3 regions of the Methylobacterium litchii genome follow, and region 1 is predicted to be linked to each of the others. Evidence: riboswitches for the same ligand, from Rfam matches in the RefSeq annotation. Region 1 holds a riboswitch; each other region holds the start of a gene.
The links. Region 1 has a riboswitch for cobalamin ahead of AAHF99_RS06835 (TonB-dependent receptor). Riboswitches for the same ligand answer to the same signal wherever they lie in the genome.
Positions count from the first base shown of each region.

Region 2: linked by a shared signal. The riboswitch ahead of AAHF99_RS16725 (TonB-dependent receptor plug domain-containing protein) and the one ahead of AAHF99_RS06835 (TonB-dependent receptor) in region 1 are both predicted to bind cobalamin.
Region 3: linked by a shared signal. The riboswitch ahead of AAHF99_RS10455 (CbtB domain-containing protein) and the one ahead of AAHF99_RS06835 (TonB-dependent receptor) in region 1 are both predicted to bind cobalamin.

Region 1 is NZ_JBBXMY010000002.1:354,051-364,441, forward strand. It holds gene AAHF99_RS06835 (TonB-dependent receptor) at 1-1,834, opposite strand, end outside; cobalamin riboswitch at 2,068-2,266, opposite strand; gene AAHF99_RS06840 (RluA family pseudouridine synthase) at 2,369-3,673, shown strand; gene AAHF99_RS06845 (hypothetical protein) at 3,793-4,179, shown strand; gene AAHF99_RS06850 (HAD-IA family hydrolase) at 4,193-4,843, shown strand; gene AAHF99_RS06855 (ATP12 family chaperone protein) at 4,886-5,677, shown strand; gene AAHF99_RS06860 (hypothetical protein) at 5,809-6,111, shown strand; gene AAHF99_RS06865 (glutathione peroxidase) at 6,108-6,593, opposite strand; gene AAHF99_RS06870 (hypothetical protein) at 6,657-7,205, opposite strand; gene AAHF99_RS06875 (aminotransferase) at 7,313-8,698, shown strand; gene AAHF99_RS06880 (Pls/PosA family non-ribosomal peptide synthetase) at 8,715-10,391, opposite strand, start outside.
Region 2 is NZ_JBBXMY010000009.1:44,925-55,315, reverse strand. It holds gene AAHF99_RS16760 (substrate-binding domain-containing protein) at 1-679, opposite strand, end outside; gene AAHF99_RS16755 (PH domain-containing protein) at 703-1,080, opposite strand; gene AAHF99_RS16750 (AAA family ATPase) at 1,417-1,950, opposite strand; gene AAHF99_RS16745 (DUF6925 family protein) at 1,962-2,927, opposite strand; gene AAHF99_RS16740 (ABC transporter ATP-binding protein) at 2,905-3,723, opposite strand; gene AAHF99_RS16735 (FecCD family ABC transporter permease) at 3,720-4,766, opposite strand; gene AAHF99_RS16730 (ABC transporter substrate-binding protein) at 4,763-5,596, opposite strand; gene AAHF99_RS16725 (TonB-dependent receptor plug domain-containing protein) at 5,605-7,575, opposite strand; cobalamin riboswitch at 7,695-7,891, opposite strand; gene AAHF99_RS16720 (HoxN/HupN/NixA family nickel/cobalt transporter) at 7,966-9,036, opposite strand; gene AAHF99_RS16715 (copper chaperone PCu(A)C) at 9,260-9,805, opposite strand; gene AAHF99_RS16710 (DUF2244 domain-containing protein) at 9,802-10,374, opposite strand.
Region 3 is NZ_JBBXMY010000004.1:218,622-229,012, reverse strand. It holds gene cobW (cobalamin biosynthesis protein CobW) at 1-120, opposite strand, end outside; gene AAHF99_RS10465 (DUF1636 domain-containing protein) at 117-503, opposite strand; gene AAHF99_RS10460 (CbtA family protein) at 496-1,248, opposite strand; gene AAHF99_RS10455 (CbtB domain-containing protein) at 1,265-1,453, opposite strand; cobalamin riboswitch at 1,487-1,674, opposite strand; gene AAHF99_RS10450 (glycoside hydrolase family 44 protein) at 1,714-3,333, opposite strand; gene AAHF99_RS10445 (glycosyltransferase family 2 protein) at 3,330-4,277, opposite strand; gene AAHF99_RS10440 (Gfo/Idh/MocA family protein) at 4,404-5,597, shown strand; gene AAHF99_RS10435 (DUF6492 family protein) at 5,621-6,505, shown strand; gene AAHF99_RS10430 (WecB/TagA/CpsF family glycosyltransferase) at 6,510-7,307, opposite strand; gene AAHF99_RS10425 (NAD-dependent epimerase/dehydratase family protein) at 7,309-8,349, opposite strand; gene AAHF99_RS10420 (oligosaccharide flippase family protein) at 8,346-9,809, opposite strand; gene AAHF99_RS10415 (O-antigen ligase family protein) at 9,806-10,391, opposite strand, start outside.

The DNA of each region.
Region 1 (10,391 bases):
CGGCCGCGCCGTTCACGATCTGGTCGAAGCTGTCGTATTGCGCGTGCAGGAGGGCGAGGTTGCCGTCGAGCCGCCAGCCCGGCGTAAACCGCCAGCCCAGCGCCAACTCTACGCCCTGCGAGGATTGACTCCCCACCTGCACGCCGACCGCCGACGAGCCGGGCAGGCGCGAGATCAGGTTGTCCTTCACGATGCGGTAGCCGGCGAGTGTCCATTCGAGGGCGCCATCGAAGGCCAGCCCCTTGGCACCGACCTCGATCTGGTCGCCGGTCGCCAGCTTGAAGCCCGCGAGCGATTGCGACAGCGTGATGAGGCTCCCGACCGGATCGGTGGCGTAGCTATATTGCGCGTAGAGGGCGCTGTCGGGCGTCGGGTTGTAGACGAGGCCGAACCGGTAGCCGAGCGCCTGGAAGCTTCGGTCGAACTGCGCGCCGGTCTGCAGATCCTGCCGGTGCAGCGTCGGCAGGTCGAGGCGCGCACCCGTGAGGAAGGACAGCTTGTCGGTGATGACCAGCCGATCCTCGGCGAAGAACGAGGCCTGATTGGTTTGCGTGGCATAGGCCGGGATCGCCCGGCCGTTCTGCGGGAACAGGCCGGGATCGTAGCCGACGAGGGGCACGCTCGTGGTCTGGTCGAAGTAGAAGTTGTTCGTGTGCCGGAAGTCGATGTGATTGACATCGAAGCCCACCGAGACATCGTTCGGCCGCCCGAACAGCGCGCCCCGGAACGTGGCGTCCAGGCGATTCCCGATCTGCTCCTGGTTGTGGTAGATTTCCAGGTAATCGGAGCGGTCCACGAGGCCGGTGCCCCGGTTGAACGCGTATTGCTCCACGTCCAGCCAATGCCGCCGGCTCGTAAGCGTGTAGGCCGTGTTGCGGATGGTGATGTCGGCGGAGGGCGACCATTCGGTCTTGAGCGCGGTCCAGTTGTCGGCCCAGGTGATCTTCGGATCGCGGACGTTGTAGTTGTTGAACCGGATCAGGTCCGGGATCCGCCCCTCGACCAACGGGGTGCCCCAGTAGCGCATCGGCTCCTGATAGCCGAGGTCGTGCGAGAGGGTGATGGCGAGGTCGGGGCTCGGGCGGAACAGCAAGGCCGCCGACACCGCGAGGTTGCGGAAATCGCCCGCCTGATTGAGCCAGCCATCCGCCCGGTTGCCGCTGACGTTCAATCGGTAGGCGAAGGTGTCGCCGTAATCGGCCTGCGCGATGCCGCCGCCCGAATCGAGAGCCAGCCGGGCGACCCCGTCCGAGCCGACCACCGCCCGCGCGGTGTTGATGGGCACGAAGGTCGGCTTCTTCGGCACGACGTTGATGATGCCGCCGATGGCGCCGTCGCCGTAGAGCACGGAGGACGGGCCGCGCAGCACCTCAATGCGCTCGACGTTCCACGTGTCGAACGGGAACGTCACCGTGCCGGCGCCGACGTAGAAGCGCGTGCCGTCGTAGAGCTGCTGGATCGACGTCGGCCCCGCGAAGCCCCGGCTGGTGAAGGTGCCGTTTCCGTAGCCCGGCGTGGCGACGGCGGTGACGCCCGTGGCGTCCTGCGTCACGGCGTCGATGATCCTGTCCTGGCCGCGCAACCGTGCGGTTTCGCCAGAGACGATATCGACGCTGGCCGGCGTTTCGAGGGGCGTCAGGCCGAGGCGGCTCGCCGTGCGGTCCGGGGTGCGCAGGTTGAGGCCGGTGGGCGAGGCGCGGGTGAGGCTCACCCCGCCCTCCCCTTCGACGGACAATTGATCGAGGGTCACGGCCTCCTGCGCGGAGGCGGGGGACACGATGGCGAGGGGAGCGACAAGAGCCAACAGGCGGCGTCTGGAACGGGAAACGGACATCGATGGACGGACTCCGGCGCGGCGGATGCCGGCCTCACCCCACATGCAATGTAACAACATTACATGTCCAGCTTGTCGCGAAGGCTCGGGCAGAACCTCGGCGGATGGCTGGAATGCGGGCATGGCGGACGCGGGCGCGCTGCTGTGGCACGTCACCGCGAACGAGGCCTCGGCAGCGCCGCTCAGGGCGCAGCTTCGACACCCGCCAGGACACCCCGCCCGGCGCGTTTCGCGTGTGACCACGGCTGACGGCAGGTCTCCTGGCTCACGGGTCGCCGCCGTCCCACCGTCTTCCCGGGCGAACCGGCCCAGTGACGTGAATGGTGGAAAAGCTCACCGCTTACAGTTGCGGGGGCAGCCGCGGCTTCGGGTTGCCCCACACCGCGTTCCCTTTTGATCCCCGAAAGGGGAACCGTCACGGCCACGCTAGGCGACGCACTCCCCCCGCGTCAACGCTCGCAAAGCGGCTATCCCGGGGCAAGACTTTGCCGGGTGCGGCCAGCGATGCTATGCGGCGGGCATTCCAGGAAGATCATGACCACACGACCTCCCCGCCGCGGCGGCCCTTCCGGCGGCAATGGCCGCCCCGATGGACGGCCGGGCCGCAAGCCGCCGTTCGGCGCCAACCGCGCCCGCACCGGCCCGCGCACCAGCGCCCACGATGCCGCCGAGCGCGCCGCCCGCGCCCGCGGCGACGATTCAAGCGAGCGCTCGCCGTGGATTCCGGCCGCCGCGCCGGAGCCGCGCGAGCCGCGCAAGCCCAAACCAAAGCCCGAGCCCGTGGCCCCGCCCCCCGGCCCGAGCAAGCGGGAGCAGCGCGCCGAGGCCTCGGCGACCCTCGCCTCCGGCGTGCAGACGCTGATGGTGGAGGCGGACGAGGCGGGGATGCGGATCGACCGCTTCCTCACAGCGCGGTTCCCGCAGCTACCCTTCACCCGCGTGCAGAGCATCGTCCGCAAGGGCGAGCTGCGCGTCGACGGCAAGCGCGCCAAGCCGAACGACCGGCTGGAGCCGGGGATGAGCGTGCGCGTGCCGCCGCTGCGCCTCGACCAGCCGAACGACCGCCCGCGCAGCGCCGCCCGCGATTCGGACGACGCCACCTTCCTGCGGAGCCTCATCCTGTACGAGGATGCGGAGATGATGGTGCTGAACAAGCCCTTCGGCCTCGCCGTGCAGGGGGGCTCGGGCACCGTCCGACATGTCGATGGCCTCCTCGAATCGCTGATCGGGCCGGACGGGCAGAAGCCCCGCCTCGTCCACCGGCTCGACAAGGACACGGCCGGCTGCCTCATCATCGCGAAGACGCGGCTCGCCGCCTCGACGCTGGCCAAGAGCTTCCGCTCGCGCAACGCCCGCAAGATCTACTGGGCGCTTTGCGCCGGGGTGCCGCGCGTCAAGCAGGGCCGGGTCTCGACCTATCTCGCCAAAGACGAGCCGACCGATGCCGACGCGCGGATGCGCATCGCCAAGCACGGTGACGAGGGTGCCACACACGCGCTCACCTATTACGCCACGGTCGATCACGTGGCGCAGAAGCTGTCCTGGCTATCGTTCAAGCCGGTGACGGGGCGCACGCACCAGTTGCGCGCCCACGCGGCCCATATCGGCCACCCCATCGTCGGCGACCCGAAATACTTCTCGGTCGAGAACTGGGAATTGCCCGGCGGCATCCAGAACCGCCTGCACCTCCTGGCGCGGCGGATCGTGATCCCGCATCCGCGCACGGGGAAGCCCGTGGACGTGAGCGCGCCGCTGCCGCAGCACATGCAGCAGAGCTGGAACCTCCTCGGTTTCGATGCCGGGCGGTACGATCCGGTGGTGGACGCACCGGAAGATTGATCGGCCGGAGCGCTCCTGCGGGCGGCCATGCCTTGGCAACGGCGCCGCCTGCCTCATATGCTGCCTTGCTCGGCCGCGCGCCTGCCTGCCGGGATATCCGACGGTCGAGACCCTGGGACATGAAGCTCGCGACTCTGGCCTGCCTCGCCGCCCTGTGCCTGACGGCGCCCATCGCCCATGCGGCGCCGGGCGATGCCGCGCCGGCTCCGCAGAAGCCGGCGGCGTCCAAACCCGAGCCTGCGAAGGCGGAACCCGCCAAGGTCGAGGCGCCCGTTGCCCGCGCCGAGCCCCGTGCCGCCGGCGCACCCGTCGTCGGCAGTCGCGACAAGCGGCGGCGCTCCTACGCGGCTTGCAACCGGGCCTCGCACCAGCGTGGCTATCGCGGCGGCAAGCGGCGGCGGTTCCTCATCCGCTGCCGCCTCGGCTACGAGCGCACCCGCCACCAGCAACAGCAGCAGCAGGCGCCCGCCGCCGCGCCCGCGCCTGCACCCGTTCGCAAGCCATGAGATGGGGCTGCCGATGAGGCTCGTCGTCTTCGACGTGGACGGCACCCTCGTCGACAGCCAGCATCTGATCGTCGCCGCGCAGGGCGTCGCCTTCGCCGAGCTCGGCCTGCCCGCGCCCGAGCGGCGCATCGCCCTGTCCGTGGTTGGGCTGTCCCTGCCGCAGGCCTTCCGCCGACTCGTCGGCGAGGACGGGCCTGTGGCCGAACTCTCCGAAGCCTACAAGCTCGCCTACAACCGCCTGCGGCTCGACCCGGATCACGAGGAGCCGCTGTTTCCCGGCATGGCCGATCTGCTCGACCGGCTTCATGCGAATCCGGGGGTGATGCTCGGCATCGCGACGGGCAAGTCGCGCCGAGGCGTGGACCGGCTGATCGAGCATTACGGCTGGGAGGGCCGCTTCGTCACGACGCAGACGGCGGACGATGCGCCCTCGAAGCCCGATCCCGCCATGCTCCATCAGGCCATGCGGGAGGCCGGCACCGGCCCCGACGGCACAGTGATGATTGGGGACACGACCTACGACATCGGCATGGCGGTGGCGGCGGGCGTCGCGCCCATCGGGGTCGCCTGGGGCTACCACGCACCGGGCTCCCTGCTCCGCGCGGGCGCGGTGACGGTGGTGGAGAATACGGCCGCGCTGGAACCGCTGCTCGGCCTCGCCTGACCCCCCTCGCCCACGGGCGGCGAAACGCCTATGTGCGTGCCCATGAGCGACGTGACGCGAGACTGGCTCGGCGAACCGGGCGATGAGGCACGGCCCGATCCGATGCGGGCCGCACGGTCGGGGGCCAAACCCGCCCTCCCCCGCCGGTTCTACAAGGAGGCCGGCTTCGCCCCGACCGAGGGCGGGTTTCGCCTGACCCTCGATGGACGGTCGGCCAACACGCCGGCCCGCAACCCCCTGCTTCTCCCCTCCGAGACGCTGGCCGAAGCCGTCGCGGCGGAATGGGGGGCGCAGACCACCGAGATCGACCCGGCGAAGATGCCGCTCACCCGCTTGGCCAACACGGCCATCGACGGCGTGTCCCAGCGCCTCGATGCCGTGGCCGACGACCTCTGTGCCTATGCGCAGACGGACCTCCTCGCCTACCGCGCCGCAGACCCGGACAAGCTCGTCTCCGCGCAGGCGCAAGCCTGGGATCCGGTGCTGGATTGGGCTTACGAGACGTTCGGCGCGCGGCTGATCCTCAGCGAGGGCGTGATGCACGTCACGCAGCCGCCGCAGAGCGTTCAGGCCCTGTCCGAGGCCGTCCGGCAGGTGCGCGACCCCTTCAAGCTCGCCGCCCTCCACACCCTCACGACGCTCTCCGGCTCGCTCATTCTCGCCCTCGCCGTGCTGCACGGGCGGCTCGACCCGGCGGAAGCCTGGGCTGCCGCCCATGTGGACGAGACCTATCAGGCCGATGTCTGGGGGCGCGACGAGGAGGCCGAGGAGCGCCTTGCGGTGCGCCGCGCGGAGTTCGAGGCCGCCGCGCGGACCATCGCGGCCCTCTCGTGAGGCGTCTGCTGCCGATGCAATCGGGCAACATCGCTGCCCGGCTTTCACCATAATCGTCCGACCGCGAAACAACCCCTGGCGGAAATCGCCTCCGTCGTATTAGCATCGGCCCGTCAAGAATTGGCTGCCCGATGTCCGTCCCTTCGACCGACGAAAACACCTTCATCGACGATCTGACGGCGATTTTAGGTCGCGCGCGGGGTCCTCGCGAACGCGATTCGCGTATTGCGCTGTTCGAGTCGCTGTCTCGGCTCGAGAAGCAAGCTTTCGTGGGTGGTGCGTCGGCGCTGACTCTCGGCCGGTTGGCCGAAAGCCGGTTCCTCGCGGGGATCCTGCGGGAGTCCGTTTCGCCCGTTTGCTACCAGAGCGAGCGCGGCCCCCGCCAGCTCTGGACCGCCGCGCCCGATTTCCGCGCGAGCCACGAGCCCGCCTAGACCCTCAGCGCCTTGTCGATGGCCCCGGCGAGCGAGACCGGGCGATCCTTCGGCGCGAAGCGCGCGATGGGCACGCCGTCCCGCCCCACGAGGAACTTCGTGAAGTTCCACTTGATCGCCGCCGTGCTGAACAGGCCGCGACGGCTGCGGGTGAGGTAGGTGAAGAGCGGATCGGCATTCGGCCCGTTCACCTCGACCTTGCCGAGGATGGGGAACGTCACGTCGTAGCTCAGCGAGCAGAACCGCGCGATCTCCGCCGCATCTCCCGGCTCCTGCTTGCCGAACTGGTTGCAGGGAAATCCGAGGACGGTGAACCCCGCCTCGCGCCGCGCGCGCCAGAGGTCTTCGAGGCCGGCATATTGCGAGGTGAAGCCGCAGCGGGACGCCGTGTTGACGATGAGCAGCGCCTGCCCCCGGTACTGCGCCAGCGGGTGCGGGCTCCCGTCCCCCTCGTGGACGGTGAAATCGTGGATCGTGGTCATTCCGTCCGGCTTTTCCTGGCTCCCGCGATGCATAGAGCATCGGGGGCCTTCACCGGAATAGGCTCAGGCCGGCTGCGGCGATGGGCGGACCTTCTCCACGTCGAAGGTGAGGCCCTGCGGGGTCATCCGCTCGCGGGTGACGATGCGCTCGTCGGCGGCGATGATGCCGAGGGGGACGTCCCTGTCGGGCAGCACCATCGTCGTCGTCTTGTTCACGTGGACGAGCACGTGCCGCCCCTTGGCCGCCGAGGCCACCGCCCAGCGGCGCAACTGCCCGTAATAGGGCTCGCGCCGCCATGCGTTCGCCTGCCCCGGATCGACCTGCACGTTCATGTTGCGGGTCGTCGGATCGAGGCTCAGCACCATCTTGGCGCGCTCCGGCTTCCATTCCGGGCCGAGCCAGCCCTCCGTCATCCAGAGGCAATGGAAGGCGCGGCAATGGTCCGGCCGCGTCGCGTGGATCGCGCAGCCCCGGCCGGACAGGGTGTGCCGGCACCATTGCCCGGCGACGCTCTCCACCGCCGGCACGTCGTAGACCTTGCAGCACAGGGTGCAGGTGCCGCAGGCGCGGCCGGGCGCGGGGTGGGCGATGTAGCTGTCGGGGCTCTGCATCGGTTGGTCCGGCATGCGTCCGGGGAAGAGGGATCGCGGACGACGGACCTATCTGCGCAGGCATCGTGCCGGTAGTGTGGCACGGCCCATTGTCCAGGAGCGCCTGCATGCTCTCGAACCTCGCGACCCGCGACGTCGAAACTCTGCTCCACCCTTACACGCAGCTCGCGAATCACCGCCGCACCGGCCCATTGGTGCTGGAGCGCGGGGACGGCGTGCACGTCTACGACGCGGATGGCCGCCCCTATATCGAGGGCATGGCGGGGCTGTGGTGCACGGCGCTCGGCTATTCCAATGCGGAACTCGTCGAGGCGGCGCGGGAGCAGATGGGCCGCCTGCCCTTCTCGCATCTCTTCTCCGGCCGCAGCCACGACCCGGCCATCGAACTGGCCGAGACGCTGAAGGAGCTGATGCCGGTCCCGACCTCGAAGGTCTTCTTCTGCTCGTCGGGCTCGGAGGCGAACGACACGCAGGTGAAGCTCGCGTGGTACTACAACAACGCCCTCGGGCGGCCGAACAAGAAGAAGATCATCGCCCGCAAGAAGGGCTATCATGGCGTCACCATCGCCAGCGCCTCCATGACCGGCCTGCCGGCCAACCATCTGGACTGGGATCTGCCCCTGCCGGGCTTCCTGCACGTCTCGACGCCGCACCATTATCGGGGCGCCGAGCCGGGTGAGAGCGAGGAGGCCTATTCCGCCCGCCTCGCCGCCGAACTGGAAGAGACGATCCTGCGCGAGGGGCCGGAGACGGTCGCCGCCTTCATCGCCGAACCGGTGATGGGTGCGGGCGGGGCGATCATCCCGCCGAAGGGCTACTTCCCCGCGATTCAGGCCGTGCTGACGAAGTATGAGGTGCGGTTGATCGCCGACGAGGTGATCTGCGGCTTCGGCCGGTTGGGCACGTGGTTCGGCGGCGAAACCCTGGAGATGCGGCCTGATACGATCTCCTTCGCCAAGGCCGTGACCTCCGGCTACGTGCCGCTGGGCGGCATCAGCATCGACCCACCGCTCTACGAGGCCCTGCTCGGGCAGAGCGAGAAGCTCGGCGGCTTCGGCCACGGCACGACCTATTCCGGGCATCCCGTCGCCTGCGCCGTCGCGATCAAGGCCATCGAGATCTACAAGCGCGACCGTGTGATCGAGGGCGCGGCCGAGAAGGCCCCGCACTTCCAGCGGCGCCTGTCGGCGTTGGCCGAGCACGACATCGTCGGCGAGGCCAAGGGCATGGGCCTGATCGGCGGCCTGGAGATCGTCGCCGACAAGGCGAGCCGCCGCCAATACGATCCGAAGGCCGGCGTGTCCGCCCGCTGCGTTGCCTTCGCCCAGGAGGAAGGGCTGATCGTCCGCTACCTCTCGGGGGATCGCGTAGCGGTGTGCCCGCCGCTCATCATCACGCGGGAGGAGATCGACACACTGTTCGACCGCCTGACGCGGGCGCTCGACCGGACGCGGGACTGGATCCGCGCCGAGGGGCTGACGGCGGTCGGCTAGGCGCCGCCACCTCCGCCTACGCCGTGTGGATCACCGGAACGGCGGGGGCGCCCTCCCACTCGGTGTTGGCCGGGATCGACTCGCCCTTCATAACGATGGTCAGCGGCCGCAGCCGGGCGTAGTCGCCGACCTTAGTGTCGTAGAGCACCGTCGAGAACGACCCCACCGACACGCCGCGCCCGACCACGACGCGGCCGATCTTCATGATGCGGTCCTCATAGAGGTGGGTCTGCAATGCGGAGACGCGGTTGATGGTGCAGAAATCGCCGATCTCGACGCAATCGAACTCGGTGATGTCGGTGGTGAGCATGCACACCCCCTGCCCTACCTTCACGCCGAACAGGCGCAGCGCCCAGGGCAGGAACGGCGTGCCCTGCAGGTGTTCGAGGAGCACCTTGCCGGCCAGCCCCCAATAGGCCACCGCAATGGCCTCGGTGCGCATGGCCCACCACGACCACATCGGCTGCATGCCGGGGCGGTAGACGCCCATCAGCAGCCACTTCATCGCGATGACCGCCGAGGATTGGATCAGCGCGATCACCACGCTCACGGTGATGAAGCTGACCGCCAGCCCCGTCCAGTCGCGCTCTAGGATCGCCGGGTAGAAGTACCAATCGATCGAGGTGATCGCGAGGGTGATGTAGAGCATCGGCGAGAACGAGGTCGAGAACGCCTCGAACACGCCGCGCCGCACCTTCGGCCACAGGCCAGGCTCGTAGGTCTGCGCGGCCGAGCCGAGATCGACGCGCTGCCGCGCCGGCAGGCGGATCGGCGGGGAGCCGAACCACGTCTCGCCGGGCGCCATCGCGTCGTTGGCCGGGGGCTTCGACTTGATGCCGATAAGCACGTCGTCCGGGATCACCGCGCCCGGCGGTACCACCGCGTCGTTGCCGACGAAGACGCGCTTGCCGGTCTGGACCGGATCGAGATGCATCCAGCCCCGGCGAATCTCTTCCTCGCCGAACACCACCTCGTCGGCGATGAAGTTGCGTGCGCCGACCTCCGCGAGGTCGTAGCGGCCGGCGAGGTTGGTGGAGATCTCCGCGCCCTCGCCCATCCGGGCGCCCATCAGCCGGTACCACGCGCGCATGTAGACGGTGGCGAACAGCGAGGCCAACGTCTCCAGCGTCACCTCGACGGCGAGCGCCAGCGACCACTTCCGCAGGTAGAACAGGGAGTGGATCGAGTAGGTACCGTGCCGGGTACGCGGCAGGATCGACCAGCGCAGGCCGGTGATGAGCAGCACCGTGCCGGCGGTCATCAGCATGGCGGTCGGCCATGTGAGGATCGGCAGGTAGAAGTGGTAGTCGATGTCCGTGATGTCCGAGAGCGAATCCGAGATCTGGTCGAAGATGAAGAAGGCCGGGAAGATCGGCAGCAACCCGACCGCCGGGATCGCCCCGAGCAGCAGGATGTAGATCAGCCCGAACGCCGCGCGCCGACGCGGGCTCGCGGTCGCCTGGGCGGGCAGGTCGCCCGTCTCGGCCATGCCGACCTTGCGGCCGGGGGAGCCGTCCCACCGCTCGGCGGCGCCGACGCGGGTGCGCGACGGGATGGTGGTGAGGTCGGCGATCTCGGCCTGCGGGCCGATCACCGTGTCGTGGGAGATGACACAGGACGTGCCGATGGCGGCATCCGCGCCGATCTCGACCTTGCCGATGACGAGTTCGTTGCCGACGATCTCGGCATTGGC
Region 2 (10,391 bases), on a different contig from region 1:
GCACCGGCTCCATGCCCACACTTCTGATCGCGCCACTCATCTCGTCGGATTGAAGGAACACGATCAAGCGCTTCGCGGCATCGGGGTGCCGCGCGCCCGCTACGACGGCCGCCGTGAAGGTTTGGACGAGTTGCACCGCGTCGGGCAGGTGCCCGATGGGCTCGACACCGGGGATGTTGACCAATTCGCTGATGGGCCCCAGCGCGATGTCCGTTTCCCCCGCGGCGAGGGCAGCGGTCGAATCCGTTCCCCTCGGATAAACCTTCAATCGCACCGTCTCGGCGATGCCGAGGGCCGGGAGAATGTCGGTCTGAATGAAAAGACCGCTGGTGCTGCCGGGTACCCCGATCAGGCGCGCCTCGGACAGGGTTCGGGTCAGCGCCGCGACCGAGCTGACATCGGGCTTGCGCGCCCCGGTGCGCACGGCGGCGGCGAGGGGAGCCGTCGCGAGTTCCACGGCCGTCCCCTCGGCGACCCGGCCGTCTGCCGCGAGTTCGTGCAGCCCCTCGTTCGAGAGGATCACGACGTCGACCTCGGCCCCGTGGGCCAGCTGATGGCGGATCGTCTTCGGGCCGTTGCCCTGGGAGGCCCCCGACAGCGTCTCGACCGTGATCCCCGTCCGACGCTGAAAGTCGGGAAGGGCCGTCTGGTAGGCCAGCGCGAAGCCGCCGGAGATCATGACGGTAACGGTGCTCCTGTCGATCACCGCAAGACGCCTTCCGCCAGAGCACGCTGAATGCCCCGGACATCCGCGCCCTTCTTCAAGGTTCGCTGGATCGGCTCCGCTGCGCCCGACACCCAGATCTTCAGTTCGGCATCGAGATCGAACGTGCCGGCCGTCTCGACCGAGAATCGGGTGATGGCGCGATAGGGAACCGAGAGGAATTCCACTTTGCTGCCGGTCACGCCTTGGACGTCGATCAGGATGACCCGGCGTTCGGTAAAAACGAAGACGTCACGGATGATTTTGAAGGCCAGCCGCGCCGTCTCACCCTCGATCAGGATCCCGTCCAGCCTCCGCTCGAGCGAGGCCCCATCGACGGCCGAGCCATGACCGAGCAATCCATCCAGCAGGCCCATGGCCAGTCATCTCGTGATGCCGCGAGGAATCTGCGGCTACCACCGAAGCTTCCTGGCTGCAAATGTCGCTGGATTTGAGACAATGGCGCGCCAGTCCGAACGGAGCTGCGAACACTTATGTCTTTAAGGTAGCACGGTAAATCTCAAGGCAACGCTGCGCCCTGGCAAGTCACTATCGGCGGAAAATCTCACCGAACTGCATCGCACATTCCGAGACGGACGTTCGGCTTCGCGCCCATTGCTACTGCTCAGCAGAGCTTAACAGCATCTCAAAAGCGGACGGTCCAATGGCGTCTCAGCGATGGTCGAATTACAGTCCATCACAAAAAGCACGGCTCAAAGCTCGATGAGTTCGACCTGATCCGATGGGAGTAAGCGCCACCAAGCGTCCGGCGAGCGGAACGTGTCGTAGGCCAACCGCAGGATGGTCTCCGGCTGACGATGCGACGGGTCGGTTTCACCGCGTGCCTCGTTGCGGGCCAGCAGGTTCTCCCAGGACAGGTCGAACACCTTCCACTCGACCGAGAGGCCACGCCGCTCGATGACCTGGAGCTCGGCCTCGAACACCTCCCGGGTCAGGTGGGTGTCGGCCATCACCACGCTGAATCCCGCTGCCAGGGCCGCATCCAAAGCGGCGACCTTCACGCCGTGGAGGAGCTTGTGGGCCCCCTCGTCCCACCCCGTCCGTCGCACCTGCCAGTAGACCTGGCGGTCCGGGGGCCAGAGGGTCTGACGCAGGTCGTCCAGGGTCAGGTGCACCCAGCCCTGCATCGGGTCGAAAAACCGACGCGCGTAGGTCGTCTTGCCCGCACCGGGGCACCCGATCAGCCCCACCACCCTCTGCCGGCGCAGGGGGGCCTTACCGTCCATGGAAGGCGGGATCAGGCATGGTGGGTGACATCCTCGTCCTCATCGCTCTCGGGATCGGCCGCGACAGTCTCTCCACGGAGATAGTGCGCCTGGACTTCGGCGACGCGGCGGGCGGCTTGCGCGTGACGGTTCGACACGGGACTGTCCGGGCCAAGGTCCCCGCCGCGCTTGGCCGCGAGCAGGTCCGGATCGCCCCAACGGTCGAGGAGGACCTGAAAGGCGTCGTGCCGGGCGACGTTGAAGGCGATCCGCTTGCCCATCATGTCCTTGTAGGGATGAGCCGGATGAATGCCGGCACAGGGGACCCAGCCCGCCGGGATCGGGGTGGTCGCCGCATGCGTGCGGCCACCGCGCAAGAGTTTAGGCAGGACATGTGTGTGGGGACCCTCCGGGCTGGTGCCGCCGGGCCCCGGGATCGGCGCGTAGACCTCGATGCGGCCGATCCGGGCGAGGAACACCCGGTGAGGGCTCAGCGCCACGAGTTGGCGGCCGATGGGGTTGGCAGGGTCGAACAGGGGAAGCCCGACGCCGGACCGAAGGCAGGCGATGGCCTCCGGGTCGCTCGTGCGGACGCAGGCATCCACCGCGAGCAGACCGAGGCCGAGGTCGAACAGAATGGCGTCCTGGTCCCGTTCGCAGGCGGCGTCCCGGTCGGGGCCAAGCTCGGTCACCATGCCGCGCAAGTTCATGGCGCAACTTGCCTCCGGCAGGCACAGGGCGACGGCGTGGTTCCAGCCTGACGTGACGGCGGTCTCGTAGGCCACCGGGCGGAGATCGGGGCAGGGTAGGAGCGCGATGGCGCCCCGCTCCGTCGACAGGCCCATGCGCCCGTCCGGCAGCGACGATGTGGCCTCGTCGGGATCGCGCATGAATTCGGCGATGGCGCCGAAGCTGCCGAGGCTCCAGGCGGTGGCGGGATCGGCCAGCGCTTCTCGGAGCAGGGTCGTGACCGCGTCAGCCTGCGTTGGTGACGTCATCGCGTTCCTCCATCGTCGTAGCCCCGGATCGCGCCCAGGGCAGGATGTATCGTGTTCCGTCGCAAGCCCAGCCCCGCTCAGCGGTGACGCCGAACGCCCCCGCCAGCAGGACATCGCTCAGGGCCTCCTCCGGAGTGCCGTCGGCAACGAGGCGGCCATCCGCCAGCACGACGATGCGGTCGCAGAACCGGGCCGCAAGCGTCAGATCGTGCAGCACGGCGACGACGCCGGTGCCGTCTCGCGCGATGGACCGCAGAAGCGCCATCGCGTCGAGTTGGTGTGCCGGGTCGAGGGCCGTGACCGGCTCGTCGACGAGAAGCCACGGCGCCTCGACCGCGAGCGCCCGGGCGAGCAACGCGCGCATGCGCTCGCCCGAGGAAAGGGTCGGCTCGGCTCGGGCGGCGAGATGGGCGGTGTCTGTCCGCGCCATCGCTCGCGCCACCGCAACCTCGTCGGCTTCGGCCAGGGACGAGAACGCACGACGGTGCGGCAGCCGGCCGAGCGCCACGATCTCGTAAACCGTCATCGGCCAGCCGACGCCAGCCCCCTGGAAAAGAGCCGCGATGCGGCGGGCACGCTCCTCGCGGGCCAAGGCGGACAACGGACGACCGTCGAGGGTGACCCGACCCCCGTTCGGGGTGATCAGCCCCGCCAGAACGCGAAGAAGCGTAGTCTTGCCGGCCCCGTTCGGGCCGACCAACCCGACGAAGCGGCCGGGCTCCAGGGCGAGACCGATGTCCGAAAGGATGGTCCGGCCATCCAGCGTCACCCGGGCGTCCTGCAGGGCGAGGCTCATGCCCGCCTCCCGCGACTGCGCAGGAGCAGCACGATCAGGAACGGCGCCCCGATCAGCGCCGTTACCACGCCAAGCTTGAGTTCCGGCCGGGTGGCGAGCAGGCGCACGCCGATATCCGCCGCAAGGACCAGGACCGCCCCCGCGAGGCCGCTCGGCAGCAGGCTGGCGCTGGGACGGGCGCCGACGAGCGGTCGCATCAGGTGCGGCACGACGAGGCCGACGAAGCCGAAGGCACCCGAGACCGCAACCCCGCTGCCGACGGCCAGGGCCGCACCGGTGACGAGACGCAGGCGCACGGAGACTAGGCCGACCCCAAGGCTCGCGGCGGTGTCCTCGCCGAGCGTCAGGGCGTCGAGGGCGGAGCCGGTGGACAGCATCAGCGCCCAGCCGACAGCCATCAGCGGCAGGCAGAGTAGCACGTGGTCGAGGCTGCGGTCGCTGAGCGAGCCCATCAACCAGTACACGATCTCCAGGGCCGCGTAGGGGTTCGGCGACAGGTTCAGCGCCAGCGCGGTCAAAGCCCCGGCCAGGCTCGACAGCCCGACTCCCGCGAGGATCAGCCCGAGGGTGCTGCTGCCACGGGCGGCGAGCGCGTTCAGGAGGAGCGCGGCGACGCCGGCGCCCGCGATACCGCCGAGCGGCAGGGCAAGGCTCATGGTGGCGGCGAAACCGCCGTAAAAGACGATGACCGCGCCCAGCGCCGCCGCTGACGAGATGCCGAGGATTCCCGGGTCCGCGAGCGGGTTGCGCAGGTAGCCCTGCATCGCCGCGCCGGTCAGACCGAGGCTGAAGCCGACCAGGGCGCCGAGCAAGGCGCGCGGAATGCGAAGCTCCCACAGGACCAGGGATGGAAGCGTCGTGCGACCGGCAACGAGGTCCAAGAAGGCGGCGGGCACGTCGAACGGCGCATAGCCGATGGCAAGGGAGGCGAGCGTCAGCGCGAGGGCGGTCAGCCCGAGGACGGCGATGACAGTTCGCCGGGCGCGCGGTGTGCCGAGGCGACGGGAGGCCGTTGGACGGAGCGAGGTGACCGGAGCGTTCATGGCCGGGGCGCCTGCGCATTCGCTGCGTCGGCGAGGCGCGCCACGACCTCCGCGACCTGTGGTCCTGGACAGGTCCAGAAGCGGTTCGGGATGTCGACCGTCCAGTGCGCCCGCGCGAGGGCCTGGAAGACGGGATGGTGCAGAAGGGTATCGGCCAAGGAAGGCCAGCCCGGCTCGCCCTCGTCGACCACGATCAGGTCCGGTTTGGCCAGCACTGCCTCTTCGAGGGGAACCTGCCCGAAGCGGTCACGCCCGATCTCGGCCGAGACGTTGACGAGGCCGGCGGCGCGGATCAGCGCGTCACCGAGCCCGCCGGGCGCGACCGTGAAGGCGTTCGGACGCATCACCAGCGCGCGAAGGGGCTGCCTCGCCGGCACGATGGAAGCGAGACGCGCATCGAGCGCCGCGACCATCGCCTCGCCTCGTTCGGGGTGGCCGAGCGCCGCCGCGACTTGCCGAATTTGGGCGCGAACGCCGTCGAGGTCGGACGGCACGCCGAGTTCGAGCACGGGGGCGCCGACGCGCTTCAGCATGCCTACCGTCATGCGCGTCGTGAAGGCCCCGGCGATCACGAGGTCGGGCTTCAGGGCCACGACCTCCTCGGTGAGCCCCCGCATCACCGGCAACCCGACCGCTTCCGCCGCGACCGTCGACCCACGCGGATCACGGGCAAGGTAGGTGACCGCCAGCACCTGATCGCGGTCGGCCAGCCGTAGGACGAGTTCGTCGGCGCAGAGGTTCATCGAGACCACACGCACGGGTGCCGCCGCCGCGACCGAGGGCACGGCGGACAGGATCACCGCGAGGGCGAGCGCGAGGCGTGACAGCATCCTTGACCTCAAAACGACGTCACGCGGACGCCGCCGTAGACGGCGAGCCCCGGGCCCTGGAAGCCGGTCGGGTTCTGGTAGCGCTGGTCGAACAGGTTATCGATCCGCCCGAACACCGTCAGGGTCTCGCTCCAGGCGTAGTTGACCGACAGGTTCACCAGGGTGAAGCCGGGGGCCTTCAGGCGCGGCACGGAGAAGTCGCGGTTGCCGTCCACGAACGACCCCAGCACGATGAGCGTGCCGGTCATGGTCAGGCCCGACATCAGGTTCCAAATCGCGGTCGCGCTGACCTTGTTGCGGGGCCGGCGCAGCAACTCCTGGTGGGCGATCTCGTACTTCGTCACCGTGGTGGTCCAGTCCAGCCGCCCGCTCCAGAACTCGTTGAACCGCAGGGCGACGAAGCTCTCGGTGCCGTAGGCGGTCGCCCGGCCGACATTCACGTTGGTCGAGAAGGTCGGGTAGTAGGCCGTCTGGATCAGGTTCTTGAAGTCTGTCTGATAGTAGGTCGCACCCACGGTCATGAACCCGTCGAACAGCGGCTGCTCGAAGCCGCCGTCGAACCCGAAGCTTTCCTCCGGCCGCAGGTTCGGGTTCCCGAAGAAGCGGAAGCCCGGGTAATCCTGATAGAGTTGGCTGAGGGTCGGGGGCTTGAAGCCGGTGCCGACGCTGCCCTTCAAGCGGGTCCCCGTGCCGGGCACGATGTAGCTCGGCGCCACCCGGTAGGTGGTGGCGCCGCCGAACTGGTCGTTCGCGTCGTGCCGGATGTTGGCCACCAGCGCGGCTCCCGCGAAGGGCGTCGTCTGAAGCTCGGCGAAGCCGGCGGTGTTGCCGTTGGACCGGTCGATGCCGGTCGTCTCGAAGCGCTCATCCTCGCGCTGGGCCCCGAACAGGACGAGGTTGCCGGGCGAGACCTGCCAGTCGCCACGGTAATCGAACCGGGTTCGTTCACCGAGGTAGGTGGTGGGCGTCGGCGGCGCGAGCGGGTCGAGCGGGCCGGCGAACAGGCAGTCGAACTTCGAGTAATTCGCGCCGAAGACGTTGTGGAAGCCCGGCACCGGCGTCCACTCGGCCTCGCCCCTCATGATCAGTTGCTGCTGGTCGTTGAGGTTCCGGTACGGCAGCGGCACGTACGAGAAGCCGCCATCGGCCTGGTCGAGATAGGCGCTGTCGGAAAAGCGCAGGACGTAATTGAGGCGGAACGCGTCGGTAAGTTGCGCCCCGAGCTTGGTCGAGACCGTCTTGATGTCGGTGAAGGCGGTCCGCAGCGGCACGCCGCGGGGTAGTAGCTCGAACGGGGTGATCTGGACGGCGGATTGCCGGATGTGGCCGACCGACACCGAGTAGTCGAAGATCCCCTCTGAGCCCGAGATGTTGCCGAACTGGTTGAACGTGCCGAACGAGCCGCCCTCGACGGTCGCCGTCGCTTGAGCCGGCCCTTCGCCACGCTTGGTCACGACGGAGATGACGCCGCCGATGGCGTCGGCCCCGTAGAGGCCGCTCTGCGGCCCGCGCAACACCTCGATCCGCGAGAGGTCGTAGGTCTGCAACTGGCTGAAGTCGAAGGCGCGGTTCGGGGTCGAGGGGTCGTTGACGTCGATGCCGTCGATCTGAACCTTCACGTGGTTCGAGTTGGTGCCGCGGATGAAGACCGAGGTCTGGCCGCCGGCGCCGCCGGTCTGCACGACGTTGAGGCCGGGCACCTGCTGCAGGGCATCCGGCACCGTCCGGCGCTGCTGCTCCTGAAGCAGGCGGTCGGTGAGCACGGTGACGCTCGATCCGGTGTTGGCAATCGGCGTCGGCACACCTGTGGCCGAGACCGAAATCTCGGACAGGGAGACCGCGGCCTGCGCGCCTCCCTGGGCATCGGCGAAGGGCGCGGCGACCTGCTGCGCGAAGGCGGGAATGGAGACGAGCAGCGCGGATGCGGCGCAGGACAGCGCCAGCGTGCGCCGGAGCGCGGAGGGGACGGAACAGGACACGGGACGGCCTCGGGGGACGGCTGTGGCACGTCACCGCGAACGAGGCCTCGGCGGTCGCGTCCTCAAGGGAACCACGGCGCCGCGACACCTCCCAGGACACCCCGCCCGGCAAGCTCCGCGTGTGACCACGGCTGACGGCAGGTCTCCTGGCTCACGGGTCGCTGTCCTCTCATCGTCTTCCCGGGCGAGGCCGCCCAGTGACGCCGTGATGAAGGACTCGCCGCTTACAGTTGCGGGGGCAGCCGCGGCATCGAGCTTGCACCCTCACCGCGTTCCCTTTTGATCCCCGAGGGGAACCGTCGCGCTTACGCTAGGCGATACGGAAACAACGCGTCAATTGCCGCAGGCATTTTCGTCTGGATTGGGCCTTTTGCGACAGCCTCACAGAACTCAGGCGGCGTCGGCCGGTGTCGCCGCGATCTTGTCGAAGCCGCCGAGGCGATAGACCAAGTAGGACAGGAGCCATGCCGCCGCGAATAGGCCGACAATGGCGAAGCCGAGAACGCCAAAATTGTCGTTGACCGCACCGATCCAAGTCCAGAAGCTTCCCTTTAGACCGAGCTTGTCGCCGATGAGGTTGAGAGCCTCCAGCGTGCCGATCACGAGGGCGACTGCGACGGAGACCAGGGTGATCGTCAGGTTGTAGAACAGCTTCCGGACCGGCTGCACGTAAGCCCAGTTGTAAGCGCCCAGCATCAGCACACCGTCAGTGGCATCCACCAGCGCCATCCCGGCGGTGAACAGCGCTGGGAAGACGAGAATCGTCCCGATGCCGGTCCCTCTGCTGGCCTCTGCCGCCGAGAGGCCGAACAGGCTCACCTCGGTCGCCGTATCGAAGCCCAGCGCGAAGAGGAAGCCCAGCGGGTACATGTGCCAGGATCGGGTCACGAGGCGAAACAGGGGGCGCAGAAGGCGCGCGAGCAAGCCCTGGTTGGCAAGCAGCAGATCGAGATCCTCCACGACGTAGCGTCCCGTGCGGCGCACCTGCCGGAAGGTACGCCAGACGCCGGTGAGTACGACGAGATTGACCACGCCGATGAGGATCAGGAACGCGGCCGAGACGCTCGTACTGATGAGGCTTCCAAGCTCCCGATAGCCTTCTGAGGCGGTCAACAGGCTCTGGGCCGCGAAGGCCACCGCGGCGGCCGCGATGACGATGATCGTGGAGTGACCGAGCGCGAACCAGAAGCCGACCGTGACCGGCCGCTGACCGTCTTGCATGAGCTTACGGGTGACGTTGTCGATGGCGGCGATGTGGTCCGGATCGACCGCATGGCGCAGACCGAAGACGTAGGCCAGCAGCGCGGTCGAGAGCAGCGCAGGCTGTCCTGCGAACAGGCTATAGGCCCAGAGCCACGCCGCGACATTGGCTGTGATCAGCACGGCGTAGAGCAGGCCGACCCTCTGCCGCAATCCACGGACGTGCTTGCTGTGGGAGGGGGCGATGATCGAGCAACGCATCAGCCGAAGTACCTAGAAGACGGCCACCCGGCAGGACCATGGCGCCGATGGTCGTGCCGGACGAGACCGGAGAAGGAACAGACCTGGGTCGAGGACCGGCCAAACCCGAGGGTGTTGAGCCCCCGGGTCCGAGAATGGTCGCTATCCCGGCCATGGCGATGGCTCGCGTACGAAAACCGGGGGTTAGCGACGCGGTCCTCGCGAGAAGCGAGGCAGAGCGTTCTCAGTGCTGATGGCCACCGCCATGGTCCATCGTCATGCCTCCGGCTTCGCCGCCGGGCGCCTTGGCGGCAATACTCTCGACGGCGAACTCCACCGGCACGGAGCCCGCCTTCTTGAAGGTCAACGTGCCCTTGACGCGTGTTCCCTTCTTGAGCTGATCCTTCAGGCCCATGAACATGAGATGGTAGCCGCCGGGGGCGAGCGTCACCGTCTCGCCGGGCTTGATCGCGAGCCCGCCCTCGACAGGGGCCATCTTCATCACGCCCCCCTCCATCGACATCGTGTGCAACTCGACGCTGCCCGATTCAGCAAAGGTGCCGCCGGTGAGCGTATCGGGCTCGGCGCCCGTGTTCGTGACGGTCAGGTAGCCACCCGCGACCTTCGCCCCGTTGGGCGTCGCCCGCGACCAGGGGTGACCGATCTTCAGGGCGCCCGCCGTGTAGTCGTGCGCGGCGGCGAGCGGGGCGACGAACAACGCACCCGCGAGGCCATAGCCGACGACGCCAAGGACGGACTTTCGGACTGCTGAACGTGTGAAACGGATCATTGTGCTTCTCTCGGTGACAGGTGTTCGAGAAGGGAACGGCGTGTCTCGATCCGCAATCGCGGCGATCCGCCGGCGTCTTCGACGGCGTCGGTGAGCGCTTGTGCGAGGCTCGGACGCTCATCGGGCGACAGGTCACGGCCGATCTCGATCCGGCGACCACGGCTCTCTACGGCGATCGCTTGGCAACCGTAATCGGGGTCGTCGGTCCTGATGACATGCAGGCCGAAGACCGGCAGGCGGCGGGAGTCGAGGACTTGGCCCCGGTAGCAGCGGACCACCTGGAGGCTGCCGCCGGCAAGCGCGATGGTCTCGCTCCGATCCTGGCTGCGGCGATGCAGCCAGATCGCGCCGAGCAGGAGCGTGGTCTCGCTCAAGCCGAACACGAGGCAAGGCCACGCCCCGGCGCGTGCGAGGGGGATCTGGAGAGCCAGAGTGAGGGTCACGCACAGGCTCGCAAGGGCGATGTACTGCGGGCCCGACAGGGCACGATAAGGGGTCACGATCACCCGGAAAGGGGCATCTTGCTCGACGAACGAAGGCGGATCGACGGATGTGGCGCTGACGTACAAAGGGACTCTCCATCTCG
Region 3 (10,391 bases), on a different contig from region 1:
GACGAGGATCGCGAGCTTGCGGCCCTTCGCATTCTCCACGACGTGGCGGACGAGGGTCGTCTTGCCGGCGCCGAGGAAGCCGGTGACGATCGTGCAGGGGATCTTCGCGACGATGGTCATTCGGCGGCCTCGGGGATGGGGGGCAGAGGGGGAAACGGCGGGATGCGGGCGATCACGCCCGAGCGGAATTCCTTCGGGCGCTCCCGCCAGGGGACGATCCCGTCCGGGGTGCCGTCATACGCTTTGAGGCCGTTGAGGATGGTGGTCGCGGCGGCCTCCGCGTCGAGGTCGCCGTAGACGTAGGTCCAGCGGTTGGGCGACGCGACGGCCACCGTGCAGGGCCGCTTGCAGACCGAGAGGCATTCCACCGGCTCGACGCGCAGGCCCTCGGCCCGACGTGCCAATTCGGCATGGAGGCGTGCCCCGGCGCGGGGGCCCTCCGGGTCGTCGCCCTCGCGCTTGCAGGTGGTGCAGACGTAGAGGATCGTGACGGGCTCAGGCATGACGGTGCCTCGCCGAGCCGACATTCTGCCACGCCCAGCCGAAGCCGAGGCCGATCATGGCCCAGAACACCGCGCCGATGGCGAGGGATCGGGCGGCGAACTGCGCCGCGAGGGCGGCCGGCACTTCCGACGCGCTGTCGGGCGGCGGCGGCGCTCCGGCGATGTGGGGTCCGGCGATCAGCACGAGCCCGCCCAGGATGGCGATGAACGAGCGGCGCACGCCGATGAGGTAGAGGCCCATCGCCGTCGCGGCGGCGGTCATCACCCACCACGCCTGACGGGCCAGCAGCGGCGCCGCCTCCTGCCCCGGCAGTTCCGGCGGCAGGCCGAGGGAGGGCGCCAGGGAGACGCTGGCGAAGCCGGCTAGCGCGAAGGCGAGTCCGGTCTGCAGCGTCGGCTCCCGGCCGCAGGCGATCAGCACCGCGCCGAGCATCAGGGCGTAGCCCACGCCGCCGACGAGGGTCGCGAGGCCGGTGAAGGCCATGCGCTGAAAGCCGGGCGCGGGCTGCCACTCCGGCGCCGCATCGGGCGCCGCGTGGTCGTGGCCCGCATGGGCGAGCACGATCGGCAGGGCCGGGGCAAGGAGGGAGGGGGGAAGGGCCTGCGCCGCGCGGCTGGGCTCCCGCTGCTCGTACTTCTCCGCCTCAAGGATGAGGGGCGAGGTCAAGGCGAGTTGCAGCCCCGTGGCGACGACAGCCGCGAGGAAGCCGGCGGCCAGCGCCGCCGACAGAAGGCGAAGGATCATTCCTGGCGCGATCGCGTCAGTGGCAGGGGAAGTTCTGGGCGTGCCGGAAATCGTGCGCCGCGTTGTGGAGCGCGATGGCCGGCGAGAAGCCCGCCATGAACACGAGGCCGAGGCCGAGGAATGCCGCAAGCGCAGCCGCCATCAGGCGCTCGTTGGCGCGGGTGGCGACGGGGGCAAAGGACGAGGACTGCGTCGTGGTCGTCATCTGGGCTCTCCAGCCGCCCCACCGGCGGCGTTGCGAAAAGTCGGGATGACGGCAGGTCTCCTGGCTCGCGGCTCGGCGCGCCCGCCGCCTTCCCGGATCGCTCCGGTGGCTGTTGGCAGGCGCTCGCCGCTTACAGTTGCGGGGGCAGCCGCGGGTTCGGGCAGGCCCTCACCGCGTTCCCTTTTCACCCCTCTCGGGGCACCGTCATCCGACCTGTGTAGACGGACTCCGTGCCCGGCACAACGGCAACCGCTCTCCATTCAATTGGGCGCAACCACGCAATGCCGGGCCGAACGCGCCGGCAGCATCAGGCGTAGCGTGCCACCGGAGACCGGCTCGGGTGCGCCCATCGCGCTCATCTCGGGATGGCGGGCATCGAAACCGTAGCTTGTGAGACGCGAGGCCGGCAGTGGTCGCTCGAGGGCGATCTCCACTATCCGCGTCTCGGCCGCGCGGTTGATCGCCACGAGGTGCAGCCTCGCCCCGTCGGTGCCGGCCCGCACGGTGAGGCCATCGGGCCGCGCGGCCTCGACGGGCAGGGCGTTGTCGGGGAAGCGGCCTTCTCGGCCGTCGTAGTTGCGATAGAGCCGGAAGGCCGTCCCCAGCCAGCCGGCGAGGGACCCCCAATGGGCTGTGAGCAGCACCTCGGGCCGGGCGAACCGCGCGAGGGCGTCGGCCAGGGCGAGGCCGGAGGCGAGTTGCCCCGCGCCGCCGTAATTGTACTCCGTCACGGCGGTGCGGGTGCCGGGGAAGTTCGCCGCCGTCAGCCGTTCGAGGCTCGGCAGCAGCGGCAGGGCGAGGCCGCCCTCGTTCGATACGGGCAGCGCCTGCGAGACCCAGCTCGCCTCGCGAAAACCCGCCTCGGTGAGGGAGCGCGGCGCGTCGAGCAGCGGCCCGGCCAGGGCCGGATCCTGCGTGCGGAACAGGGTGCCCCGCTCGCTGAACGGGTACCAATGGACGTCGAGGGCATCGAGCAGGCGCTTGCCCTCGCGCTCGGAGGCGAGGCGAAAGGCGTCGAGATACGCGGCCAGGAAGCTGCCGTGGTGGCGGTAGGCGTTCCAATCGGGGGCGTTCTGCAGGCTCACCATCCCCGTGGCGCCCCAGCTTGCCGGGCCGATCACCCATGCGTCGGGATCGATGGCCTTGATCGCCCGCGCCGCCTTGATCGACCGGGCGAGCAAATCCGCGATCCGCACGGGCGCCCGCACGATGCGCGGGTGCTGCGTCGCCCAGAGGCCGGGCTCGTTGTCGAGGATGTAGCCGCGGATGCCCGTGGCGCCGGAGGCGGGGCCGTAGCGGGCGACGAGCCGCGCCAGGAGGTGCGGGATGTCCGCGACGCGCGGGTCCACGAGCGCGGAGGCGCCGCGCCGTCCCTCCCACGAGACCGGCACGAAGCGCGGGGAGGGGGCGGCTCGGTCGGCCGGGACGGGGCCGTCCTTGTCGGCCGCGACGAAGCCCGCGAGCGGCAGGGTGACGATGCTTCGCGCGCCCATCGCCAGCGAGGCGCCGTGCATCGCCGCGATCACCGCGCCGGGCACGCCGCGCTCGGCGGGCGGCAGGCCGAGGCTCTGGCTCAGGAAATCGCCGTTCGCCTGCTGCCAATCCTTGCCGGCGTTGCAGGCATTGTTGGTCCAGTTGTAGCTCGTGGCGAAGTTGCCCCCGAAGCGGCGGAGTGTGACGCCGGCCGCCCGGTCGAGTTCCGCCGAGGGCGGGCCGCCGTCGAGGGTGCCGATCTCGCCGGAGCCGTAGATCAGCGGGCTCACCGGCACCGGCTCGGCGCCGTTGCGGACCCGCACGCTCAGCGGCTCGCCCGCGTGGGATGGGCCGGCCCAGATCGTCGCCCCGGCGCCCGCGAGCAGCGCCCGGCGGCTCGGCCTCACGAGACGAGCCCGGACCCGTAGAGCGATCCCCGGAAGCGGGTCATCCAGAACACCTTGCCGAGGCCGCCGCAGGCCGCGATCCCGTGATGGCGCGCGGCGGGCGGGTTGATCGGCTTCAGGAGCAGCGACAGCACCCCGGAGATGATGGTCTGCGCGACGCCGACCAGCATCCACCGCGCCACCTCCAGGCGGCGGCGGGGGGAGGCCATCTCATGCACGAAGGTACGGATCTGGCCGCTGAGGAAGCGGCGGCGGCGGACATAGGCCCAGTCGAGCCGGCGCGGGGGCACCCATTCCGTCACCTCGGCGGCGGCGGCCCAGCCGAAGCGCCGGCCCTCGTGGACGAGGCGCTGGAGGAACAGGCTGTCCTCGCCGCCGATGCTGTTCAGGCGCTCCTCGAACGGCCCGCCCGGGATCGCGCAGACCGAGGCCGCGAAGAGCGAGTTGTTCGTGCCGAGATAGGCGGCGCGGTGGGTGACGTCACCGCCGTCCTCGGCGGTGACGCCCCGCGCGAAATAGGCGGCGAAGGCGCCGATCTCGCGGTCGTCGTCGGCGAGCGCGCTGACGGGGCCGAACACCGCGTCGTAGCCGCCCCGGCGGGCGACCGCGAGGAGCGCCGCCAGCCAATGCGGGCCGCCGGTCTCGTCGTCGTCGATGAAGGCGATCCATTCGCCCCGCGCCGCCGCGACCCCGGCGTTGCGCGCCGTGGCGATGCCGGGCTGGGGCACCGAGACGTAGCGCACCGGCATGGGTGCGCCCTCGGCGAGGCGTTCGATGAGGGTGCGGGCATTGCCGTCGGGGGAGTTGTCCACCACGACGATCTCGGCCCCCGTCTCCGGCGGCAGGCGCTGCGCGAGGATGCATCCCAGGGCGCGCTCGAGCGCCTTATGACGATTCAGGGTGGGGATGACCACGCTGACCGCGACCGGCTCGGTTCCGGGCATACCGTCTCCGATGCTCCCTGCGAAGTTCATTAATAGATAACCGGCGGGTTATAATTTGTACGCCGTTGCGACTTATTCCAGCCGGAAGTAAAGTCGGCATCTGATATCGTGAGATCAATACCGCATTTGCGCGTTAATTTCTCCGACAATGGTAAACGAAATGCTATAGACGGCGGCGGGCGGACAAGAATCGCGTTCGTCGGCTGCGGCTATGTCGCCGATATGTATCGGCAGTGCCTCGATCTGCACGCGAACGGGCTGGATCTGATCGGCGTCTACGACCGCGACCCGGAACGACTCGCGGCCTTCGCGCGCACCTGGGGCGACAGGGCCTACGGGTCGCTCGCCGACCTCCTGGCCGAGCCGGGCGTGGTCGTGGTGAACCTCACCGATCCGGAGAACCACGCCCCCGTCACCCGCGCCTCCATCGCGGCGGGGCGGCACGTCTATTCGGAGAAGCCCCTCGGCCTGACGCTGACCGAGGCGCGCAGCCTGAACGACGCGGCGGCGGCGGCCGGCGTGCGCCTCGCCGCCGCGCCGAGCAACATCCTGGGAGAGCAGGCGCAGACCCTGTGGCGCGCGGTACGCCAGGGCGCGGTCGGGCGGGTGCGGCTCGTCTATGCCGAACTCGACGACGGCATGGTCCACAAGGCCGATTACCGGAACTGGATCAGCCGCAGCGGACGGCGCTGGCCGGCGGAGGGCGAGTTCGAGACCGGCTGCACCTTCGAGCATGCGGGCTACGTCGTGACGCTGCTCGTCGCGATGTTCGGGCCCGTGCGGCGGGTGACGGCTCACGCCTCCCTGCTGATCCCGGACAAGGAATGCGACCAGCCGGTGCATCCGGCGCCGGACTTCTCCTGCGGTCTCTTGGAGTTCGACGGCGGCATCGTCGCGCGGGTCACGAACTCCATCGTCGCGCCCTACGACCATCGCCTGCGGATCGTCGGCGACCGGGGGGTGTTGCAGGTCGAGGAACCGTGGGATTTCGCCGGCCCGGTCCGGCTGAAGCGCACGGCGACGAGCCGGCTCGACCGCTTCCTCGAACGGCGCCTGCCGCTGCGGCGGGGCAAGGTGGTGCCGCCCGCCCGCCCGGTGCCGTTCCGGGCCGGGCGCGGGCGCCCGCCGATGGATTTCATGCGCGGCATCCGGGACTTCGCGGATGCCATCGCCTCCGGCGTGCCGGGGCGGATGGACGCGGATCTCGCGGTCCACATCACCGAAGTCACCGAGATGCTGCAGCACCCCGAACGCTTCCCGCGCCCGGCGCCGGTTTCGTCCGCGCCCGGGGCGATGCGGCCGATGGATTGGGCGGTCTGACGACCCGCAGGAGGACGCGACCCGTGGACGTTCCAAGCCCCCCGACCCTGATCACCCTGTCCTTCTCGGGCGATCTCGATTGCTGCCGCCTGCTCTGCGAGACGGCCGACCGCTTCGCCCCCGCCGGGGCGGCGCATCTCCTCGCCGTGCCGGCGGCGGACATGCCCCTGTTCCGGCCGCTGGCCGGCGGGCGCCGGGCGCTCGTCCCGCAGGAGGAGCTGCTGCCCGGTTGGCTGCGAAAGCTTCCCCTGCCGGGGCCGGAATGGCGGCGGCGCCTGCGTCTGCCCCGGCGCAACGTCTACGTCTCGTTCAAGGGGCGGCCGGTGCGGGGCTGGATCGCCCAGCAGATCATGAAGCTCAACGCCGCCGCCGGGGCGGCGACGGACACGGTGCTCCACCTCGACAGCGACACCGCCTTCGTGCGCCCGCTGCCCGCCGGGGCGCTGAGCCAGGACGGGTTTCTGCGCCTCGCCCGCTTCCCCGGCGCGGCGGACGATGCCATGCACGCACCCTGGCATCGCGCGGCCTCGACCCTGCTCGGGCTGCCGCCGACGGATTATCACGGGGCCGACTACATCGATCAGTTCGTGACGTGGCGGCGCGCCAACGTGCGCGGCCTGCTGGAGCGGATCGGCACCGTCACCGGGCGCGACCCCATCGAGGCCCTGGCCGCCACGAGCGATTTCTCCGAATACATCCTCTACGGCGTCTATTGCGAGCACGTGCTCGGCCTCGCCGCCTCCGGCCATGCCGGGGCGGAGGAGAGCCTGTGCGAGACCGTCTGGTCCGAGGGCGGCGGCATCCCGGAGGTCCGGCCGGGCCGCTACGGCCTCGGCATCCAGTCGACCATCCCGCTCTCCTGGGACGCGCGACGCTCCATCGTGGGCAAGGCCATCGCGCGGGGCTGAGGGCTCAGCGCGCCCGGCGCCGGTACTCCCAGACGCGCCGGAAGATCTGCGGGCCGTCGATCAGGTAGCGGCGGCCGAGCCGCCGGGGCTCGCAGGCGAGGCGGAAAAGCCATTCGAGGTTGAGCGTCCGCAGGATCGCCGGGGCGCGGGCGCGGTCGCCGACGAGGAATTCCAGACCGGCGCCGATGCAGAGGCCGACGCCCTTGGCGATGCCGCGCCGGGCCAGCGCGTTGGCCAGAAGCTCCTGCTGCGGCGAGCCGACCGCCAGCACGACGAACCGCGCCGGCCGCGCCTCGATGGCCTCGACGGTGGCCGCGAGCTTGGCGGGGTCCGTGCGCAAGCCCATGGGTGGGCGAATCTGCTCGACCCGCGTCAGCCCGCAGAGATCGGCCACCGATTCCGCGAGCCCGTCACCGCCGCCGACGATGAGGATACGCGAATCCGCCGTCAGCTTGGGATGGGTGAGGAGGGCGGCCACGAGGTCCGAGCCCGGCACGGGGGGCAGGTCGGTGCCGCAGGTCTTGGCGAGCAGGGCCAGCACGCGGCTGTCGTTGATGCACAGCCACGCCTCCCGGTAGAGGCGGGCGACCTCCGGGTCCTCGGTGATCCGCACCATGTGATCGACGTTCGGCGTCACGAGGTAGCGGAAGCTCTGGTTCGCCGGCACGGCGAGGAGGGTGTTCAGCGCGCCGTCGAGGTCGAGCCTGTCGAAGGGCAAGTCGAGGAAGTCTGCGCGCGGGCTGGCTTCCGACGGGAAGAAGGCAGGTTCGGCGGTGGTGGCCATGGCTCGTCCCTCGCTCACGCTACTCGTGTCCTGAAACAGTACGATCCGTCCCGTTCCGGGGCAGCGAGGCGCCGCTCCCGGCGCTCGCAGCAGGGATCGGGCCGAGGGCTTCCCCCAATCCGTCGGACAGACGGATCGCGGGGCGGAAGCCCAGTTCGGTGCGGGCGCGGGCGGTGTCGTACTGCGCCGCGCGGGCGAACAGGCGAAGCTCCCCGGAGGCGGGGACGAGGCGCAGGGCGCGGGGCACGGGCACCCGCAGCCGCGCGAGGGCCTTGGCCGGCAGGGCGAGGGCCCGCAGCAGAGCGAGCCGCCCCGGCGACAGTGGCCGCGCGGGCTTCGGCCCGGCGAGCATCGCGAAATAGGCGTTCCAGGTGGGCGTATCGGGGCCGACGAGGTTGGCGGCGATGAGGCCCTTACCCGGCCCGTTCAGCGCGGCGAGCGCGCAGCGGATGGCTTCCGCGACGTCGGAGACGTGGATCAGCGCCGCCACGCCCTGTCCGCGCGGGCCAAGGGGGCCGAGCACGCCGGCGCGTAGGGCGGCGGCGGGCCGCTCGACCCAGAGGTCGCTGCCGCGCCCGTAGACGATGCCCGGCCGCAGGATCGCCACCCGACGCCCCGGCCGCGCCGCGACCCAGGTGCGGAGCATCGTCTCGCAGGCGCGCTTGGCGGTGCAGTAGGGATCGTCCGGCGCGGCCGTGGCCGGGGGGGCGTCGGGCTCGCCGATCCGGCCTTCCTCGGGGCCATAGACCGCGATGGAGCTGAGATGGACGATGCGGTCCACCCCCGCCCGGTCGGCGGCGGCGAGGAGCGCGCGCAACTGGTCCGGCATGGCGACGGCCGAACGCCCGCCCGCATGGACGACGGACGACGCACCCGCCAGGGCGGCGTCGAGGCTGCGGGGATCGTCGAGGTCGCAGCGCACGGTGCCCTCGGCGGGGCTGCGGCCGTCGGGCAGGCGATGGAGCCCGGCGCGAACCTGCACGCCCATCTCCTTGAGCCGGGCGATCGTGGCCCGGCCGATGAAGCCGCCCGCGCCGGTGACGAGGACCGGCCCGGTCATCGCGCGCCGGCCAGGTTCGTCCGCCCGAGCAGGGGGCGGATCCGCTCCACGAGGGAGTCGAAGCTCGCGCGGCTGATGAGGAACAGCAGCGGAATATAGATGACCACTCCGGCGGGGATGGCGATGAGGAGGGCGACCACCTGACCCTGCGAGTCCGCCAGCCGGATGCCGAGCCACGCGACGATCACTGCCATCGTGGCCGCCGCGAGCCACACCCCCGAGAGACGCCGCAGCAGCGGCCAGGGCGAGAGGCCGATGCGCGGCCCGTTGACGAGGACCGTGGTGACGGTGAGCGCGAAATCGCCCGCGAGCCGCGCGAGGCCGATCGTGGCGGGGTGCATCCCCGTGGTCGCGACGAGGGTGGCGGCCAGGGTCACGAGGGCGACGACGTAGGACAGGAGCACGCTCTGCGGGCGCCCGCTCGCGGAGAGGGCGGTCTGCACCACCTGCGAGGGCAGGGCGAGGAGACCCCCGGCCGCCAGCGCCGCCGCGATGGGCTCGGCCATGGTCCAGCCCGGCCCGGCCATGAGCGGCACGACGAGGGGGCTGACGGCGGCAAGGCCCATCATGGTCGGCGCGACGAAGGCCGAGGTCTCGCGCGCCACCTCCGCCGCCGCCTCGCCGACATTGTCCCGCGACAGGGCGTTGCCACGGAAATGTGGGAAGCAGAGGTTGTGCGTCACCGCGACGATGGCGCCGCGCACCGGCTCGATGAGCCGCATGGCGATGTTGAGGTAGCCGAGGACCGTCAACCCGAACAGCGCGCCCGTGAGGGTGTTGTAGACGACGTAGGTCGCGTTCTCGACGAGGCGCGAGGCCAGGACCAGCCCGGCGAAGCGGTTGAAGCGGCGCAGGCGTCCCCACGACCAGGACGGGGCGACCCTCAGGCCGAGCATCCAGAACAGGCTCGCCGCCGTCGCGAAGACGAGGACGATGCGCAGGCTCACCAGCGCCCAGATCCCGGCCCCGGCGATGCCGAGGCCGATGGCCACGAGGGCACCCGCCACATGGCCGACGATGCTCGACGCGTTGATGACGTAGAACGCCTTCCGCCGCCGCGCGACGGCGGTCGCCATCGTCATCGGCCCCTGCGCCAGCAGGAGGACACCCGTTCCGGGCAGGAGCAGGTGCAGATCCTCGCGTCCGTAGATGTAATCGAGGAGCAGGCCCACCGGCACGCAGAGGGCGAGGAAGACGAGGGCGGCCACGGTCGAGAGACCGAGCACCGCGCCGAGATCCGCCCGGCGCACCACCTTCGCCTGGGTCAGCGCCTCCTCGTAGGGCGTGCCCACCGCCATGGAGAAGGCGGTGACGATGGAGAGCGTCAGCGCGGTCGCGCCGAAATCCCCCGGCGGGAGCAGGCGGGCGAGGAAGGCGGTCGTGGCGGACAGGATGACGAGCCGGCCCGCCGCGTCGGCGAGCCCCGCTCCGATCCAGCCGCCGATCCGGCGGATCGTCATGTAGGCTCCCGCCGGAAGGCCAGCAGACTGATGAGGATGGAGACGTTGGCGAGCACCTGCCCGCGCATCCACAGGCTCGATTCCGTGGCGTTGTGCACGAGCACCACCAGGGCGATGACGAGGAACGTCGCCGCCGCCACCGCGTCGGCGCGCTGGATGGTGCGTGAGAACAGCTTCTTGGCGAGCGCCAGGATGGTCAAGACCTGCGCCAGCACGGCGAAGATCAGCGCGGGAGCCCCGCCCTGAAGCCGCAGATCGAGGTAGCCGTTATGCGCCTCGTTGATGACCACGTCGGCCCGCTCTCCGATCTTCAGGGTGGCGAGCCAGGAGCCGGGTGGCGCGCGCAGCAGGGGATCGTTGGCGTCGCCGACGTCCCAGAATGAACCAAACCCATAGCCGGTCCAGGGCCGGCGCGCGATCTCCGAGGCCGCGAAATCCCAGATCTGGGTGCGGCCGGTGAAGCTCGAATCGTTGCCGGGGGTGAGCAGGCCGATGAAATCGCCGCCGAAGGCCGTGACGCCGAGATAGGTCACGCCGACCGTTCCCACGCCCGCCAGCGTCAGGAACAGGGCGGCGGCGGGG